DNA from 2 places in the Alteromonas sp. NFXS44 genome. Region 2 is predicted to be linked to the other one. Evidence: predicted binding sites of a transcription regulator. Region 2 holds the regulator's gene; the other holds the start of a gene.

Region 1 (4,220 bases), on a different contig from region 2:
TGCATCCTCTGTATGGCGCGTTGAGTAAACAACGGCAAACTGCCGCTATTTTACCGGATAGCCGGGGAATGAGAAAAATCATTCTTGCTACTAATATTGCCGAAACCAGCCTGACGATTGAAGGCATTAAAGTAGTCATAGATGCCGGTCTTGAAAATGTCGCTAATTACCATCCTCCCACCGGATTTACCCGCCTGAATACGCAGATGATTTCACAGGCATCGGCTATTCAGCGCAAGGGACGGGCAGGGCGCCTGGGGCCAGGGAAAGTGTATCGCATGTGGCCGAAAGAGCAGCATGACAGACTGGCAAAATACCCGCTGCCACAAATTTTGCGTGAAGATATCTCCCCGCTTACTCTGGATGCGCTGGCCTGGGGAACTGAATTGCATAATATGCGCATGTTGACGCCTCCTTCTCAGGCGCAATCTGCAGCAGCATTACACCGCCTGCAACAAGCCGGTGCCGTAGACCGCGATGGTACGTTAACAGCACATGGTCGCGGACTTAACAAATTATCGGTGCACCCGGCTCTGGCAAATATGTTAGTGAAGGCAAAAGAAGCCGGAGCGCAGACGCGCCTGCCTGAACTGGAGGATGTTGCCTGTTATGTGGCGGCTGCCTGTGAAGAGCATTCGGCTTCTGAGCGCCAATTTCACGTATCAGCCTGGCTTGAACAACTGGCAGAACCCCAGTTATCCGGTTTGAAAGCCAGGGCCTCGCGGTTTGCATCTGCACTTGGCATCTCACTGAAAGCAGAGCCCCGAAAGTTAACTGGTGAAGCTGTTGCAGTGTGTCTCGCGCTGGCTTTTCCTGAGCGGGTTGCGAGACGTAAGCAGGGTAGTGATTATAAGCTGGCCAGTGGCCGGGGTGCTGCTCTGCCTGAAGGCATGGTTGAAAGGTCTGACTGGCTGGTGGTTAAGGAAGGGCAGGTTAACGGCTCTGACGTGATCATTCGTCAGGCCGAACCTGTTAATGAAACCCTATTAAGACAGTTATATCCGCAGGCTTTCAAACTTAAAGATACGGTGACGTACAACAGTCAGAAGAAGCAAATGGAAGCGCGCAAAACCGAAGGTTTCCATGAAATAGTGTTTAGCAGTGAACCGGCAGCTAACGTGCCGGCCCGCATTCGCGGTGAGGCCTGGGTATCGTTGCTGAAAGGATTGCCGTTATCCGCGTGGCCTTTCAGTGAAAAAGACTGGCAATGGTGGTACCGGTATCAAATGGCCTGCGGGTGTGACTTACATCAACCGCAAGCTTTCGACAGCCCGCCGGTATGGAAAAAACCTGAGTCACCATTGTCGCTTCTGGACCGTAGTGATATTTCCGCACGATTATCTTCGTTTAAAAGTTGGGAGCAGCTTGCCGGCCTGTCCTGGGCGACACTGCTACACCAGTCACTTCCGTGGAGCCAGCAACATGCCATGGACAATGCTTTGCCACTGAGCATCACCGTGCCTTCCGGTGAAAAAAGGAAACTGGTCTACCGGTCAAACGGCGAAGTCGTGCTTCCGGTCAGACTGCAGGAAATGTTTGGTTGTGCAGATATTTTCACTGTTGCGGACGGTGCAAAAGTCATCACACTTGAGTTGCTGTCTCCGGCGGGAAGACCAGTACAAACGACATCGGATTTGGCAGGCTTCTGGCAGGGTAGTTATCTTGCTGTGCAGAAAGAAATGAAAGGGCGATATCCGAAACACCGGTGGCCTGATAATCCCATGGAAGCTGAAGCCGGACGTTCAATGAAGCCCCGAAAATAAACAGGTGGTTGTTCCTGAACTATTGTACCCGTCTTACAACTTTAATCATGTTTGAACGGTGTATACAACTAATTTACGCGTTGCAATTATTATGCAAGTATTTGTTATTAAAAGAGATCCTCTGACCAGTTAATGGCTAAATACTTGTTCATTTTTTCAACTGCATGATAAGTAAGAAGTTTCTTATTCACTATAGTCATTCATCTAGACACGGGCATTGACCCCGCGCAAAAAGTCCTCAGGTTTCCGTTGTCAACGTCTCATCAAGCATGCTTATATAGAATTGTTGTACAAATATGAGTCAACATTTGAGGGAGACGAAATGAGCAAAGTTGCACTGGTCACAGGTGGCACCCGGGGAATAGGTGAAGCAATTTGTGTAGCGTTGAAAGATGCGGGTTACACTGTTGTGGCAAATTATGGTGGTAACGATGAAGCGGCTAAGGCGTTTACTGAACGCACAGGCATACCTTCATTTAAGTTCGATGTCTCGAATTTTGAGAAAACGAAAGAAGCAATTGACCAAATCGCGACAGATTATGGTCCGGTGGATATTCTAATCAACAATGCCGGGATCACCCGGGACGGCACCATGCACAGAATGAATTTTGAGCAATGGGATGCCGTTATTCAAACTAACCTCGCTTCCTGTTTTAACACGTGTCGCTCAGTGATTGATTCAATGCGCGCCCGTGGTTTTGGTCGCATTGTTAATATCGGTTCGGTTAACGGTCAGGCTGGTCAGTATGGCCAGGTTAACTATGCGGCAGCTAAGTCCGGTATTCATGGTTTTACTAAAGCGCTGGCACTTGAGGGTGCAGGTAAAGGTGTAACCGTAAACGCTATTGCGCCGGGTTATGTTGATACTGACATGGTGCGTGCGGTACCGGAAGAAGTATTGAAGAAGATCATTGCAACAATTCCGGTGGGTCGTTTGGGGAAACCTGAAGACATCGCCCGTAGTGTTATGTTCTTAATAGGCGATGAAGCCGGATTTATTACCGGTTCTACATTGTCCATTAACGGCGGACAGCACATGTACTAAGCTGTACGGTTACAATGTTCACAGAGCACGCCCGTGCTCTGTGAACTGACCGTATCCGGATTCAGCTACTCGCTTTCTTTATTGCCGTCGCTCTCTTTGAGTTCATCCGGCAACACACCAATCGCTTTCATCACATCCAGTCCCGGAAAACCATCAGCAATCAGGTTGCTGGCCAGCTGATATTCGCGGATCCCTGCGCGGGTTGCCGGTCCGATAATACCGTCGGGTTTACCTACATCGTAACCGGAGGCATTAAGCGCTGTTTGCAGTTTCAAAATGTCATCCCTGGTATAAGCCGGTAATTCCGGTAACGCTTTATCAATACCGGCTTCACCGGCAATTTGGTCAGCCAGCTTACCTACGGCGATGGCGTAGAATTCGGAATTGTTCCAACGCATGATGATACGGAAGTTATGGTAGGCAATGAACGCCGGACCGTTATGACCGGCAGGTACAACGACATATCCTTTCTCATCACTGTTACCCAGCGCACTGCCGTCTGCTTTTTTGATCCCGCTTTCGTTCCACTCAGTAATACTGCGCCGGTTTTTATATCCCGTTTCGCGATAATCGAAATTATCCGGTAACTGAATTTCCCTTCCCCAACGGAATCCGGGTTGCCAGCCTAATTGGGACAAGAAGTTAGCCGCTGAAGCGAGGGCATCTTCTTCACTGTCCCACAGATTGATCTGGCCATCGCCGTCGCCGTCAATCGCATAGTTCATATACGCTGAGGGCATAAATTGTGTATGGCCCATGGCGCCTGCCCAGGAACCTACCATTTTGGTCTGATCTAAAGATTCTCTTTCAAGAAGCTTAACCGCAGTGACTAATTCTTTGGAAAAATAGCTGCTACGTCTTTCATCACAGGCAAGAGTCGCCAGTGAATTCAGTACATTCATCTTACCTTTGTAACCACCAAAATTGGTTTCCAGCCCCCAAAATGCCACCAGATAATGGGCGGGCACACCGTATTTATGGCTTAAGCTGCTTAACAGTTCTTTATGTTTAGCGTACATCTCCCGGCCTTTGCCGATGCGCCATGCCGTAACGCGTTTGCTGTAGTAGCCCGGAAAGGTTTGTACAAATTCAGGCTGGCTGCGGTCCAGCGAGATCACGCGGGGCTGATATTGAATGTTGGCGAACACGGCCTTTGCCGTTTCTTCTTTCACGCCCTGTTCTACGGCTTGCTGAGATAACTGTGTTTTACACTGTTCAAAATCTGTATTGGCATAAGCTGAAGAAGTCGCTGTCAGCAGTGACAGTATTGAAAAACCAAGCTTACGCGGCATCCATTTAGACATTGCATATTACCTTTGTTGATGAGGCGTTCATGCTACCTTATCTGAGCCCCCGGGAGCGAGGGAAACATGGGGAAAATACGGCGCGCTCCGCCGGTGAGATCAGGAACG
Region 2 (4,220 bases):
AAGAGCTTAAGAGGGGGATGTTGGTTTACAAAATATTTATTTATTATAATTTTCCGCCGGATAAGCACACCATGACCTTGTCGCCGTCTTCAATCATATTGAAGTCTTCGATGGCTTTGCCAACATGTCTGCGCAGTCTTTTCTGCAACTTGTTAAAGTTGTATTTTTGTTTACTTTGCGCACTGTGACTGGCGTTGTCAGATGGCGTAGATGTTACTTGATTCATGGCACTTCAGAACTGGCTGGAAAAATAAAAGTACCATTATACAAAAGCAGACGGAATGCTGCTACACAAGCAGCATTCCGTTATCGCGCATTTACTTAACCGGAGATGTAAACCCGTCAGGTTTAACCGCCAGGACATCGCAATTCAGGTTATCAATAACATGCTCTGCTGTATTGCCCAAAAAGGCGGCTGATATGCCTGTACGTCCCACGGTACCGATGACGACGAGTTCTGCATCCAGCTGTTCAGTCACTTTCGGGATGGCTATATCGGGTAATCCCTCGACAACATGGCAATTTGCTACGCCGATCCCAAATTTAGCGCTGTGGTTTTCCATTTCCTGAACATGATGATTGCGCACAGCATTATGATACGTCTCAGGATTGAAATCGGGGATCTCAATGGCGATATTCAGTGGGGCAGAAGGATAGGCATTAACCAGATGTACCTGACCGCTCAGTAACTCTGCATAATCCTTTGCGATACCGGTCAACTTGTCATTCAGTTGTGCATGTTCTTTGTCTTCTGTACCCACATTGACTGCCGCAACAATATTACCGTTTTCAGGCCAGGCATGGGCTTTGACAAGTAAAACCGGAGCCGGACATTTTCTCAGTAAGTGCCAGTCTGTTGGTGTAAAGAGCACTGATGCAAAATCATCGTGTTTGCGGGTAGCTTTAACGACCAGGTCAACCTGACGGTTAATGGTGTAGCGGGTAATGGCTTCGTAACGTTTATCACTCCACTCAACAGCAACCTTTACATCATAATCATCGTAGCGGGTCAGATTTTTTTCTGCCCAGGCAATGCGGTCTTTGGTTACCGCATCACGCATGGCTTCACGCTCACTGCGGGTGAGCATTGTTGTCATGTCATAAGAAAAGTCGTATACAACAAGCAGTGCGTGTACTTCTGCACCGGTTTTACGGGCAATTTCGATGGCTCTTGAAAGGGCAGGTTGTTCAGGGTTGTCGGCCTGAACGACGGCGAGAATACGTTTGCAGGTGATCATGGCGTCTCTCCTTATTGATGAAGACAATAAATACTGCCTTCATCTTTAGTATAAGACTTACAGCAGGAGAGACCTTGTTTCAGATCAATATTTCAACGGGATCTTAATCCACGCAAAGAGTAGGAATGTCCATAGAGTGCAGCTTTTTATCCATAGCCGCAAAATCCAGAACAGTAATGAGCTTCGCGTCTACTTTGATAATGCCTTCTTTCTGGAAGCGAGTCAGCAAGCGGCTGATCGTTTCTACCGTTAAACCGAGATAATTACCGATTTCGTTGCGGGTCATACTCAGATTGAACTGACGGTGAGAAAAACCCCGTTCTTCAAACCGACCGGACAGATGGGCGATAAAATAAATCAGACGTTCTTCTGCCGTCCGTTTATTCAGCAGCATCATCATTTCGTGATCCTGCTTAATTTCAGCACTCATAAAACGCATGATCTGATGGCGCAATTTCGGGAATTGCTCAGACATTTTTTCAAGAGTGGAATAGGGAAGCTCGCACACCATAGCCGTTTCCAGTGCCTGAGTGTAACTCTGGTGAGTGTCGTCACGTAAACCGTCAAAACCGATAATATCGCCCGGGAAGTGGAAACTGATAATTTGCTCTTCGCCTTCTCTATCGGTGACAAAAGACTTAAATGAACCTGCCCGCACAGCGTACAGAGAGGTAAATTTATCGCCAGCTTCTACCAGGGTGTCGTGTTTATGCAAAGGCTTTTTGCGTTCAATGATGTCATCCAGTGACTCAATCTCAGTTTTGTTGAGGGCCACGGGCAGACACAGATGGCTGAAACTGCAATTCTGGCAGTGTATAGAAAAATCCGAACGTTTTTGCATGCTCACTTTCCGCTGTTTGCGATAATTCTAATGTATATTACTTAAAGCCTGCCACAACAGCAATAATGCGTACAACAGCAAACTCAAAGCAATGATTTGACGTAATACGGGTTGTCTGAAACCTGAGGAAAGCCAGTCTGCACCTGCCCGGACAGCCAGCAACGCCGGTAGCGTTCCTAAACCAAAACCGGCCATGATTACAGCACCGGATATTGCCGTCCCTGAAGCCAGTGCCCATGTCAGGGTGGAATAAACCAGTCCACAGGGCAACCATCCCCAAATCATACCATAGGGAAAGGCGCTAATAGGAGACCTGAAAGGTAAAAACCGTTTCGACAGCGGCTGAATTCTCTGCCAGAGTTTACTGCCGAGGGCTTCAACAGCGGTCAGGCCACGCCACCAGTTACCCAGATAACAGGCCATAGCAATCAGCATAATGCCACTGATGACGGCGAGTACAGGGCCGGTCACCGGTACAGCTTCTTTTGCTATCTGTCCGATACCGCCGGTAACAGCGCCGGCAAGTATGTAGCTGAATATACGACCAAAGTTGTAGCTAAGCGCATAGGGTAAAGGCGATGAGCCTGCCGGCGTGGCGGCAGACAGTGCCAGCGATACGCCGCCGCACATTCCCACACAATGAACGCCTCCGCCCAGCCCGACCAGCAAGGCAGAAAAAAACGACAGATCACTCATTGAGTTTTTTTCGTTCTTCAGCCAGTTTTTTTTCTTCAGGAGATAAATCATCATCGAAAAGAATACTGTAGCCCTGGCGATCCAGGTCTTCAAACTGGTTCGATTTTACTGCCCAAAAAAATACGCCGATGGCAATGGCCACAATGATCACAGCAAGGGGAATCAGGACGTAAATTATACTCATAGCGTTACTTTAACAGTCTCGTCGAATTTGTTACTACCAGAATACTACTCAGGCTCATACCAATCACCGCCATCCACGGCGTCAGGATGCCGGACACTGCAAACGGCAGGATAACCAGATTGTAGCCTATAGCCCATCCCATATTCTGCCTGACTGTCGCTTTTACTCTTCTGGCCATAAAAGTAAGGTGTCCGAGTACAGCCAGCTTATCATTTAATAAAATCACATCCGCGGCACTTTTTGCGATATCCGTGGCATTACCCACGGCAATGCCAACATCAGCGGCAGTCATCACCGGCGCGTCGTTAATACCATCACCCAGCATCATCACATGACGGCCCTGCCGCTGAAGGGCTGTCACGGCGTTTAATTTATCTTCAGGGCTGTTCCCGCCTGTGGCTTTGTCTACGGGTAAATTCGCTGCAATGTCGTCAACATTTTGCTGAATATCGCCACTCAGAATTATCCGCTCCAGTTGCGCTAGTTTGCTCAGGCTGTCTGCGGCATCCGCTTTAATTTTATCTGCTACACGAAAGGCGGCAACGGGCACACCGTTTTCGGTAAGAAACACGTTAGCGGGAAAGGGCGACAGGCCGGCATCAACACCGGTGAAAGAAGCCGAACCGGCTTTATAACTGCGGCCATTGCATTGCGCGCTGATACCCATTCCGGCCACAACGTCAACTTGGCTCAGAATTAATGCCTGATTGTTATCAGAAACAAAGGCAGCGGCAACCGGATGTTCTGAGCGGGACTCTATTGCCCCCATCAAAGCACGGATTTCATTTTCCCGTGCCGGCTCAGCAAACCAGCTGTTTATCTGAGCAAACTTTCCTTCGGTCAGTGTTCCGGTTTTATCCAGCACCAGGGTATCTACGTGGTTGATTTGCTCCAGTGCATCGGCTCTTTTCAATAAAATGCCATGCCGGTTAAGGTTTGCCATTGCGCAGGTGAGGGCAGATGGCGTAGCCAGCCCCAGCGCACAGGGGCAGGTTGCTACCAGTACTGCGATGCTGATCCAAAAGGCATTATCATTACCCTGCCAGTGCCAGTAAGCCCATGAGGATGCAGCCGTAATCAGTACTACGGCGACAAAATAACTGGAAAAACGGTCAGCCATAAGAGCGACCCGGGGCTTTGCAGCCATAGCGGTGGATTGCAGACGGATGATCTGATTTACCAGCGCAAATTTTAACGCCCTGGTTACCGTTATCGTTATCACGCCGGTGCGGTTTACCGTACCCCCGAACACCGCATCGCC

Evidence for each region. Region 2 encodes FNR, which switches genes on or off when oxygen is low (the NO sensors DNR and NnrR bind a similar motif). Its sites were predicted from a motif close to TTGATCTAGATCAA; they were not measured.
Region 1: the regulator FNR is predicted to act here: its motif matches at 1,981-1,994, upstream of phbB (acetoacetyl-CoA reductase).

What each region holds. Positions count from the first base shown of each region.
Region 1 is NZ_JAGDEA010000012.1:435,894-440,113, reverse strand. It holds gene hrpB (ATP-dependent helicase HrpB) at 1-1,763, shown strand, start outside; gene phbB (acetoacetyl-CoA reductase) at 2,086-2,808, shown strand; gene J3369_RS19065 (lytic murein transglycosylase) at 2,874-4,112, opposite strand.
Region 2 is NZ_JAGDEA010000007.1:93,086-97,305, reverse strand. It holds partial or broken gene J3369_RS10655 (tRNA 2-thiocytidine(32) synthetase TtcA) at 50-226, opposite strand; gene uspE (universal stress protein UspE) at 318-1,238, opposite strand; gene fnr (fumarate/nitrate reduction transcriptional regulator Fnr) at 1,342-2,085, opposite strand; gene J3369_RS10640 (sulfite exporter TauE/SafE family protein) at 2,107-2,775, opposite strand; gene ccoS (cbb3-type cytochrome oxidase assembly protein CcoS) at 2,768-2,959, opposite strand; gene J3369_RS10630 (heavy metal translocating P-type ATPase) at 2,964-4,220, opposite strand, start outside.